2 regions of the Arthrobacter sp. 2MCAF14 genome follow, and region 2 is predicted to be linked to the other one. Evidence: riboswitches for the same ligand, from Rfam matches in the RefSeq annotation. Region 2 holds a riboswitch; the other holds the start of a gene.
The links. A riboswitch is a leader RNA that binds a small molecule or an ion and turns the genes downstream of it on or off. The one in region 2 is predicted to bind thiamine pyrophosphate.

Region 1 (4,975 bases), on a different contig from region 2:
CACGCCCGCAGCAATGAGCATGTCCCTTGCTTGCACCAACACGGTGTCCGGATCGCCGTCCAGGAGCACCGCCGGCGTCGACCCTTCCGTGGAGGAGGAGCTGCCCGGCTGCAGCACCACGATCCGGTCCACGAGGTCTTTCCAGACGGAGACCCGGTGTTCCACCACCACCAAGGTAGCGCCGGTCTTGTCCAGGCAGCGGCCCACGGCATCGCGCACTTCCAAAACGCCGGCCGGGTCAAGGTTGGCGGTCGGCTCGTCCAGGAGGATCAAGCCGGGCCGCATCGCCAGGATGCCGGCCAGTGCAAGGCGTTGCTTCTGCCCACCCGAGAGGGCCGACGTCGGGTGGTCGAGCGCGAAGTTGCCGCTGGCACTGCCACCGGCACTACGCAGGAGCCCGACGTCGTCGAGCGCTTCATGGACGCGTTTCCAGATCTCTTCCCGTGGCACGCAAAGGTTCTCGGCACCGAACGCGACGTCATCGCCCAGCCGGGAAAGCACCACCTGGGTTTCGGGGTCCTGTTGCATGAGTCCGGCACGGCCCCGCTGGGCCTTCGGCGAAACGCCGTCCACGAGCAGCGAGCCCGTCTCGTCGGCGTCGTCACCTTCCTCGCCCAACACGCCCGCCAAGGCATGCAGGAGCGTCGACTTGCCCGCGCCCGAGGGGCCGAGCAGGAGCACACGCTCCCCTGGACGAATATCCAGGTCCAGGGCGTGGATGGCCTGCGTGGTGCGGCCAGCGTGCCGCCAGCCCCAGCCTTGCGCGGAAATGGCGGCGGGTCGCACCACAGCAGGGGTGCCGGAATCAGGACTGGGCATCAGGAAAAGACGGGCTCCGAGGCGGCCTTGCGGGACGCGAACGCGCTCAGGACACCGGTCTTGGCCAGGCCGCGGGTCGCGATCCAGGACAGGGCTCCGGCAATGACGGCACCGGAGATCGTGCAGAACACGATGTACGCGAGCTTGTCGACCGGTTCGTAGGCGATGTTCCAGCCCCACGGCAGGAAGGAGTCGTTCAAACCGCAGAACAGGCCCGCGCCGGCACCTGCCAGCAGGGACACCGGCAGGTTGAACTTCTTGTACATGAAGGCCAGGAAGATGAGTTCCGCGCCGAGACCCTGGAGCAGGCCCGAGATCAGGACCGTGGTGCCGTACTGCGAACCCATGATGAGCTCGCTGGTGGCGGCCACCGTCTCGCAGAAAATTGCCGCACCGGGCTTGCGGACGATGAGCATGCCCAGGACTGCCGGGATCATCCAGCCGCCGGCGATCAGGCCGCTCAGCGGCGGGTAGCCGGCGGACATCGGCGTAGCAACCAGAGCCATCTGGTCCCATGCCCAGAAGATCACGCCACCGGCGATCGAGATCAGTGCCGCCACGACGATGTCCACGACGCGCCAGCTGTAACCAGGCTTGGTGAGGCCCGGCCTTGCAGAAATACCAGTCATTTTGTCCTCCTGAGGAACAGGAGGGGAAAGTGTTTCCGGTTGCCTGCGAGCGGTTTCCGCCGCCCCGGTCCGGACACTATGAGAACTCGACTCCCTTGCGCCGGTACTAGCCGGATCAGGTTCGAGGGTCTGCGGCTGTCCGCACTCTCAGCGCCCGTCATCCGTGCCGCATTGCTGCGAGCCCGACGGCGGCGCTCCCCTGTCGTTATCAATCCACCCTTTTGGGCGTGGTTCAGTTTACACCTTGGCGGGGTTGCGGGCGCTGTGCTGGCCTACGCGGAACGGTCACAAACATGTGGGACGACGGATTCTGCTGGATCATTCGCCGGGCGAGCCCTGGCCGGCGCGGATTGGCGCGGGCGGGCGCAGAAGCTGGGAGAATGATCCAGCAGAATGTGACGCAGCGCGGGCAAAGGAGCGGTCTTGGCAGGCATTGGCGAAGCGAACAGCACCACGGTGGCCGAACCTAGGCTCGCCGCGAGCGTGATCCTGGTCCGCGAGGCCCCCGTTCACACGGTTCAGTCAGACCCGGAGGTTCCGGCGGATGCCGGGCGCGGCCTGGAGGTGTTCGTGCAGCACCGCGTGACCACGATGGATTTCGCCGCGGGCATGGTCGTCTTCCCCGGGGGGCGAGTGGACCAGGCGGACAGCTCCGGCTGGGACTTCGAGGACGACGTCGTCGAGCGGCACGCCAACGCCTGGCGCCGGAGCAGCATCGCCGTCGAGCCCGCTTCGGCCCGGTTCAACGCCGGCCGGGTGCTGGCGGCTGCACAGCGCGAGGTGTTCGAAGAGGCCGGGCTGAAGCTCGACGCCGCCACCCTCCGCCCGTGGGCCAACTGGGTCACCCCGGCAGACCAGCCCAAGCGCTTCGACACATACTTCTACCTTGCCTGCCCGCTTTCCGGTGCCGAGCCAAGGCACCAAACCACGGAAGCGTCATCGTCCTTGTGGATGCCGGTCCGCGGAATCCTGGATGCCGAAGCCGCCGGAACCCTCAAGCTCATGCCGCCCACGCTGGCGCTGCTGGATGAGCTCCTCGCTCTCGGCACGGTGGAAGCGATACTGGCCGAGGACCGTGACATCGTGCCCGTCCGTCCAAAGCCTGGAGCTTTGGAGGAGTTCTTCCGGCTGAGGCGCCAATCCCCAACCGTTGCTCCGGAACTGCCCTGAAGTGGGGTTAGGCTGGGGACGGTCCTGTTTCCTCCCGCAAGGAGTCCCGGAATGAACCTCCTCATCAAGCTGCTCGGCACTGGCGTCAGCATCGGCGCAGGCTTTGTCGGCACCAAGATCGTCAATGCGTTGTGGGAAAAGTCCACCGGCAAGAAGCCTCCCAAGGGTCACGACGACATGGAGGCAAGCCTGCGCTCGGCACTGACCTTCGCACTGATTTCGGCGACCGTCAGCGCAGTCATCCAGGTTTTCGCAAGCCGCAGTACCCAGCGTGCCATCTCGCGTTTCTCGAAGACGCAGGACATCGTCTAGGCTGACGGCCCGCCGTCCCGGCCGTTCGCGGCTGAGCTCCCGCCGTTCCCGGTGTGGGGCATTGCCGGTCCCGTTTCCTGCGCTTTCTCCGCTGCCCGCTGACCGGCAGCCCGGAGCACCACGGCCTCAAGTTCGTCTATGCTCAGCAACTCGCGGTGGAGGTGCTTGGTCCGGTAGCCTGCGCGGCCCACCATGTGTGCGGACACGGGCACGGTCAGCAGTTGGAAGATCCAGGCGACTGCCAGGATCGGCCAAACCCACCATTCGCGCATCTGCAGCCCGATGGCCGCCAAAACAAGGAACAACCCCAGCACTTGCGGCTTGGTAGCTGCGTGCATGCGGCTCATCAGGTCCGGGAAACGCAACAGGCCGATTGCCGCGCCCAATGACATGAGCGCACCAACAATCAGCAACACTGCGGTGACGGCATCGATCACGCCGTCAACTCCGGTGGCATTAGGAGTCATTGACCTGTCCCCTTCGGTCGGCCACGAAGCGCGCCACCGTCACCGAGCCAACGAACCCGATCAGCGTCAGCGCGACGAGCAGCACCAAGTTGTTGAGGTGTCTGTTGACGGCCATGTCGATGGCCAGCGCGGCGCCCAGTATGGCGAGAAGCACGTCTGAGGCGAGCACCCGGTCCAGCAGGGAAGGCCCGACGGCGATCCTATAGATCGCGCCTGCCGCCGCGAGGCTAAGAATCACCGCCGTGACGATCAGCACGATGTCTTTCATGAGCGATCTCCCGTCGTTGCAGGCCAGCCTTCGGCCTGGAGTGCGTCCATTTCCGCGCGGGTACCCATGATCCGGATCAGCGAGGCCTCCGTATCCTGGACTTCCTTGCGCAGCTTGGCGGTGTCCACATCGTTGCGGACATTGAGCCCGTGGATATAGAGCGTGGACGTGGAGCGATCCACCTCCACCACCAAGGAACCCGGAATCAGGGAAATCACGTGCCCGGTGGCAGTCACCATGAGGTCGGAATGGCTGCGCAGGGGAACAGCGACCACGGCGTTGGTTACCGAAGGCCCGCGGAAGACCGCCAAGTACATGACCTGGAAACTCGCGGCCACCACTTTGCCAAGGAACACTGCGGCGAAAGGAATGGCGCGCAACACGTGGAATCGACCGCTGAGCTCCACTGGAGGCAAGTAGAAGACCCTGGCTACCACCACCGCGATCAGCGCACCAAACACCAAGTTGCCGGGGCTGAAGTCCCGCCAAAGCGCACCCCAGACGACCACCAGCCAGACCAGCAGGGGCAACTCGGTGCGGAACGAAATCCGCTTGCGGCTCACTTGCCACCTCCCTGCACCGGCGCAGCGATCTCCGGAACCTTGGCATTCCCGCCGAGCACGGAATGGATGTACGCCGTACGGTCCAGCATCTGTTCCGCGGAGTTTCCGGCCAATTGGAACAGCGGGCCGGCGAAGACCGTCAGCGCCACGCCAAAGACCACCAGCGCGGCAGTTGGCCCCACCATGGTCCGCGGAAGCAGGCCGACTGCTGCCGTGTCCTTGAGGGCGGCGGCCGGGTATTCCGCGTCCTCGGGCTTCCGCCAGAATGCGCGGTTCCAGACCCGGGCAATTGCCAGCAATGTCAAGAGGCTCGTGACCACGCCGCCCACCACCAAGGTAATGGCCAGGGGTGTCCCGAGGGCGATGCCTGCCTGCAGGAGTCCGAGCTTCCCCAGGAACCCTGAGAAGGGCGGGATTCCCGCGAGGTTCATGGCTGGAATGAAGAACAAGAGCGAGAGGAGCGGAGACAGCTTGGCAAGCCCACCCAGCCTGTCCATAGACGAGCTGCCACCGCGGCGCTCGATCAAGCCCGTCACCAGGAACAGGCTCGTTTGGACCGTGATGTGGTGGGCCACATAGAACACCGCAGCAGCAAGCCCCGCAACGGAAGACATGGCCAGCCCGAACACCATGTAGCCGATGTGGCTGACCAGGGTGAAGGAGAGTAATCGTTTGATGTCACTCTGGGCTATGGCGCCGAGAATGCCCACCAGCATGGTGAGGAGCGCTACCACCATCAACGGGGTA
Region 2 (4,975 bases):
GGTGGTGGTAGCCGCCCGCGGAGACAAACAAGGCCTGCCCGTGCCACCCGGCGGTCTGTTCGAAGCCCAGGGTGTCGACGTAGAAATCATGGGCGGTCCGCACGTCGCCCACCTGGAGGTGGACATGCCCGACGCCGGCGCCCGCCTCATGCTGGCCCGCCACCGCGGCTTCGCTCAGGTATTGCTGGAGATAGCGCTGCGGCGGGAGCGGCAGGCTGTCCATGACGACCGAACTGCCGTTCCACTCCCAGCCTTCGCGGGGTTTGTCGTAGTAGAGCTCAATGCCGTTACCCTCAGGGTCGGTGAAGTAGAAGGCCTCGCTGACCAGGTGGTCCGCACTGCCCACGAAGGCGTGGGGTTCGTACTGCGCGGCCGAGGCAACAGTTGCGGCGAGGGAGGATTGGTCTTCGAAGAGCAAGGCTGTGTGGAAGAGTCCAGCCTCTCCGCGACCCGGGATCTGGAGCCCGGAGGCCGGCGCGAGGTGCACCAGGGGCTTGCCGAGCCTGCCGAAGTAGAGTCCGCCATCCTGTTCGGCGACGACGTCCAGCCCCAGCGCCCGCTGGTAATAGTCGCCCATGAGCTTCATGTCCCCCACTTTGAGCATGACAGTACCCATGGTGAGTTCGGCAGGAAGGAGATCCTGGCTGGATGTGATGGTCATGTGAAACTCCCGGCTTTTTGTGGTGCCGCCCTTCGGCTACCTCTCTCTATCTAAATTACTTGAAGCTTCAATTTATTCCTAATGCCCGGCGTTCCTTGAAATGTGTCCCCTCAGCACGGTGCATCGCGGATTCAGCACCACCTCAAGGGACGCGCGGGGATCGTTTGCGTAGAGCACGACGTCGGCGCTGGCACCTTCGCTGATGCCGTCGGCCCCCAGCCACTCGCGTGTGGACCAGCAGGCGGCATCGAGGGCGGCGGCCGCCGGAAGGCCCGCGCGATGCAATTCCAGGATTTCCTCACCGATCCGGCCGTGCTTGATGACGCTGCCGGCGTCGGTCCCGGCGTACACCCGCACTCCGGCGTCGAATGCCTCGGCGACGCGTTCATGCCTGCGCTCCCACAGCCTGGTCATGTGGGCGGCGTATCGCGGGAACTTCGCTTCCGCCTGCTTCGCGATGTCCGGAAAGGTCGCAATGTTGATGAGGGTGGGGACAATCGGCACATCCTGGTCCAGCAGCCGGGGAATATGGTGCGGCAGGAGGCCGGTGGCGTGCTCGATGCAGTCGATGCCCGCGTCGAGCATGTCGTCGATAGTCCCTTCGGCGAAGCAATGGGCAGTTACCCTGGCTCCCTCGTCGTGTGCCGCGGCGACGGCGTCCTTGACGATGGCGGCCGGAAAGGACGGGCCGAGATCCCCGGCGGAGCGGTCGATCCAGTCCCCGACGATCTTGACCCAGCCGTCTCCGGACCGCGCCTGCTTGCGCACCGCCTCCGCCAGATCCTCCGGCTCGACTTCTTCGGCCAGCCCGGGGATGTAACGGCGTTGCCTCGCGATATGCCTGCCCGCGCGGATGATTCTGGGCATGTCCGTCCGGCGCTGCAGCCACCGCGTGTCGCTTGCGGATCCGGCGTCGCGGATCAGGAGCGTCCCGGCGTTCCGGTCCGCCGTCGCCTGCAGCCGCGCAGTCTCGTCGTCGACGGCACCGCCCTTGCCCAAGCCAACATGGCAGTGCGCGTCGACAAGGCCGGGCAGCACCCATCCGGCCAGGACGACGTCCGGTGCGGCAGCAGGCCGCAGGTACGTCAGCCGTCCGTCGACCGACCAGAGGCCGCGCCGTTCCTCCTCCGGCCCGGTGAGGACGGTGCCGCTGAATTCGATGATTTCCGCCATGATTCCACCCTAGACTCCGACGCCGTTGCCGGACCGGTCACATCTCTCCCAAGCACCGACAGCTGTGGTAGCTTCGTCTACGACCACACGGGGGCCCTTGCAAGGGCTGAGATCGGGCTGATGCAGCCTGTGACCGTTGAACCTGTCCGGGTAATGCCGGCGAAGGAAGTGAGTAATCCTTTGAGCATCAAAGAAACACAGCTGAGCCCTACCCAAAACGGATCGGCCAAAGAGGTGACACAATCCCTCAAGTCGCATTCCCTCGCGTTCCTGGAGGATGCCGGGACGGGAATCCGGGTTCCGGTGACTGAAATCGCCCTGGAACCGTCCCCCAACGGCGAGGCCAACGCGCCATTCCAGGTGTACCGCACCGCAGGGCCAGGGAGCGATCCCGTGGTCGGCCTCGAGCCGTTCCGCAGCGAGTGGATCGAAGCCCGCGGCGACACCGAGGCCTACAGCGGCCGCGAACGGAACCTGCTCGACGACGGCAAGTCGGCCGTACGCCGCGGCGCCGCCTCAGCGGAGTGGAAGGGTGCACAGCCGGTGCCCCGCCGCGCCGTCGACGGCAAGACCGTGACGCAGATGCACTACGCCAAGCAGGGCATCGTGACGCCCGAAATGCAGTTCGTGGCACTTCGCGAAAACTGCGATGTGGAACTCGTCCGCAGCGAGGTCGCGGCCGGCCGGGCCATCATCCCCAACAACATCAACCACCCCGAATCCGAGCCGATGATCATCGGCAAGGCGTTCCTCGTGAAGATCAACGCCAATATCGGCAACTCGGCCGTCACCAGCTCCATCGCCGAAGAGGTGGACAAGTTGCAGTGGGCCACGCAATGGGGCGCCGACACTGTGATGGACCTGTCCACGGGTGACGACATCCACACCACCCGAGAATGGATCATCCGCAACTCCCCCGTGCCGATCGGTACCGTGCCTATTTACCAGGCCCTCGAGAAGGTCAACGGCGAAGCCAACAAGCTCACGTGGGAGATCTTCCGCGACACTGTCATTGAACAATGCGAGCAGGGCGTGGACTACATGACCATCCACGCCGGCGTGTTGCTGCGGTATGTGCCGCTCACCGCGAATCGCGTAACGGGCATCGTTTCCCGCGGCGGCTCCATCATGGCCGGCTGGTGCCTGGCGCACCACGAAGAAAACTTCCTCTACACCCATTTCGACGAACTCTGCGAAATCTTCGCCAAGTACGACGTCGCGTTCTCGCTCGGCGACGGCTTGCGTCCGGGAGCGACGGCGGACGCCAACGACGCCGCGCAGTTCGCCGAGCTCGACACGCTCGCGGAGCTCACGAAGCGGGCGTGGAAGTACGACGTGCAGGTCATGGTGGAGGGCCCCGGGCACATCCCGTTCCACCTCGTCCGCGAGAACGTCGAGCGGCAGCAGGAGCTGTGCGACGGCGCACCGTTCTACACCCTCGGCCCGCTCGTGACCGACGTTGCTCCGGGCTACGACCACATCACCTCGGCTATCGGCGCCACGGAGATTGCCCGCTACGGAACCGCGATGCTCTGCTACGTCACCCCGAAGGAACACTTGGGCCTGCCAAACAAGGACGACGTCAAGACAGGCGTGATCACCTACAAAATCGCCGCCCACGCAGCTGACCTTGCGAAGGGACACCCCGGCGCCCACGAACGCGACGATGCCCTGTCCAAGGCCCGCTTCGAGTTCCGCTGGCGTGACCAGTTTGCGCTGTCATTGGATCCGGTCACGGCCGAAGCGTTCCACGACGAGACTCTCCCGGCGGAACCGGCCAAGACGGCGCATTTCTGCTCCATGTGCGGACCGAAATTCTGCTCCATGCGCATCAGCCAGGACATCCGCGACGAATATGGCTCGGCGGATTCCCAGGCGGCCATCGCGGAAATGTACAGCGGGATGCGCGAAAAGAGCGAGGAATTCCTGGCATCCGGCGGGAAGGTCTACCTGCCCGAGCTCGAGGTTCCCGCAGGAAAACGTTGAGCGACGTCAGGAAGCCTGGACTGATCAGGAAGCTTGCACTGATCCGGCGCGGCTGACATCCGCGATGAAGGACCGGATCATCCGGTCTCCTTCAACTGAATCATGAGGCCGGTGTCCTCCAGCCGCAACGCGGTGGAGGGCGCCGGTTTCCTTCAAGTAGCCGGCGATTTCTTCGTAAAGGGGTTCCCAACCACCGGTCAGGACAAGCGTGGGGACTCCGGGCACAATGTGCAGAGGCGCTTCCCACGGCGGAGCCTGGAGCCGCAGGCGTCGAGCGGTACGCCGGGCCTCCGGGGTACTGAGAACGGCCGCCTCGGAGGAAAACGCCCTGCGGACGAATTCGCGTTGGTAATCGTCATCGCTGAGTTCGTGCCGGATCCGGAACAACGGCTCCATGAGTGCCCGGTAAGCCGCAGTGGCGGGCAACTCGGCCGTCAATGAAAGACAAGCCGGTTCCACCAGCACGAGGGACCGGACCAGGTCCGGCCGCTCCACCGCGGCCAACATGGCTGAAATCGCGCCTTGGGAGTGCGCTACGATATGGCCTCCACGCGCCGAGCCGGAACCTGACGCGGTCTCCCGCCCTCCGAGGCACTCCAGGATAATGTCCACGTCGGCGGCAACATCGGATTCCAGAGGCTCGGCCTGCGCATCAAAGCCGTGGCGTTTCAGGAACAGTGCATCGTACGCCAGCGCCATGCCGTGCTGTTTCGGCCAAGCGGCAGCGCCGAATGTGCCTGCTCCATGGACGAACACAACGCGCTGCTTTTGCATTCCCCCAGCCTATGGCACGGGGCTGGCAAGCTCGGGCGGGACGGTTACTTGCCGCCGAGGAACTTGTCGAAGCCCTTGGGCAGGTTCAGCTGGGACGGGTCGAAGTCGCCGGAAGGCTGGCCGAATGACGCGCCGGTGCGAACGGCGTTCGCTCGCTTGTTCTCGGCGTCGCGCAGTTCCTGGGCCGCCTTCGCGGGGTTTCCGGAACGGGCCTTCTTCTTGGGCGCGTTCTTGCTCGCCTTGCGGGAACCGCCACCGAGTCCGGGCATGCCAGGCATCCCGGGCATTCCGCCGCCCTGGGCCAGCTTCTTCATCATCTTCTGGGCCTGCGCGAAGCGCTCCAGGAGGCCGTTGACCTCGGAGACGTGCACACCGGAACCA

Region 1: linked by a shared signal. The riboswitch ahead of AB4074_RS18280 (ECF transporter S component) and the one ahead of thiC (phosphomethylpyrimidine synthase ThiC) in region 2 are both predicted to bind thiamine pyrophosphate.

Annotation. Positions count from the first base shown of each region.
Region 1 is NZ_JBFRHB010000030.1:4,080-9,054, forward strand. It holds gene AB4074_RS18275 (ABC transporter ATP-binding protein) at 1-819, opposite strand, end outside; gene AB4074_RS18280 (ECF transporter S component) at 819-1,448, opposite strand; TPP riboswitch at 1,523-1,659, opposite strand; gene AB4074_RS18285 (NUDIX hydrolase) at 1,872-2,618, shown strand; gene AB4074_RS18290 (DUF4235 domain-containing protein) at 2,670-2,930, shown strand; gene mnhG (monovalent cation/H(+) antiporter subunit G) at 2,927-3,397, opposite strand; gene AB4074_RS18300 (monovalent cation/H+ antiporter complex subunit F) at 3,387-3,665, opposite strand; gene AB4074_RS18305 (Na+/H+ antiporter subunit E) at 3,662-4,228, opposite strand; gene AB4074_RS18310 (Na+/H+ antiporter subunit D) at 4,225-4,975, opposite strand, start outside.
Region 2 is NZ_JBFRHB010000001.1:370,168-375,142, reverse strand. It holds gene AB4074_RS01715 (VOC family protein) at 1-661, opposite strand, end outside; gene AB4074_RS01710 (amidohydrolase family protein) at 740-1,834, opposite strand; TPP riboswitch at 1,912-2,019, shown strand; gene thiC (phosphomethylpyrimidine synthase ThiC) at 2,015-3,820, shown strand; gene AB4074_RS01700 (alpha/beta hydrolase) at 3,845-4,594, opposite strand; gene ffh (signal recognition particle protein) at 4,639-4,975, opposite strand, start outside.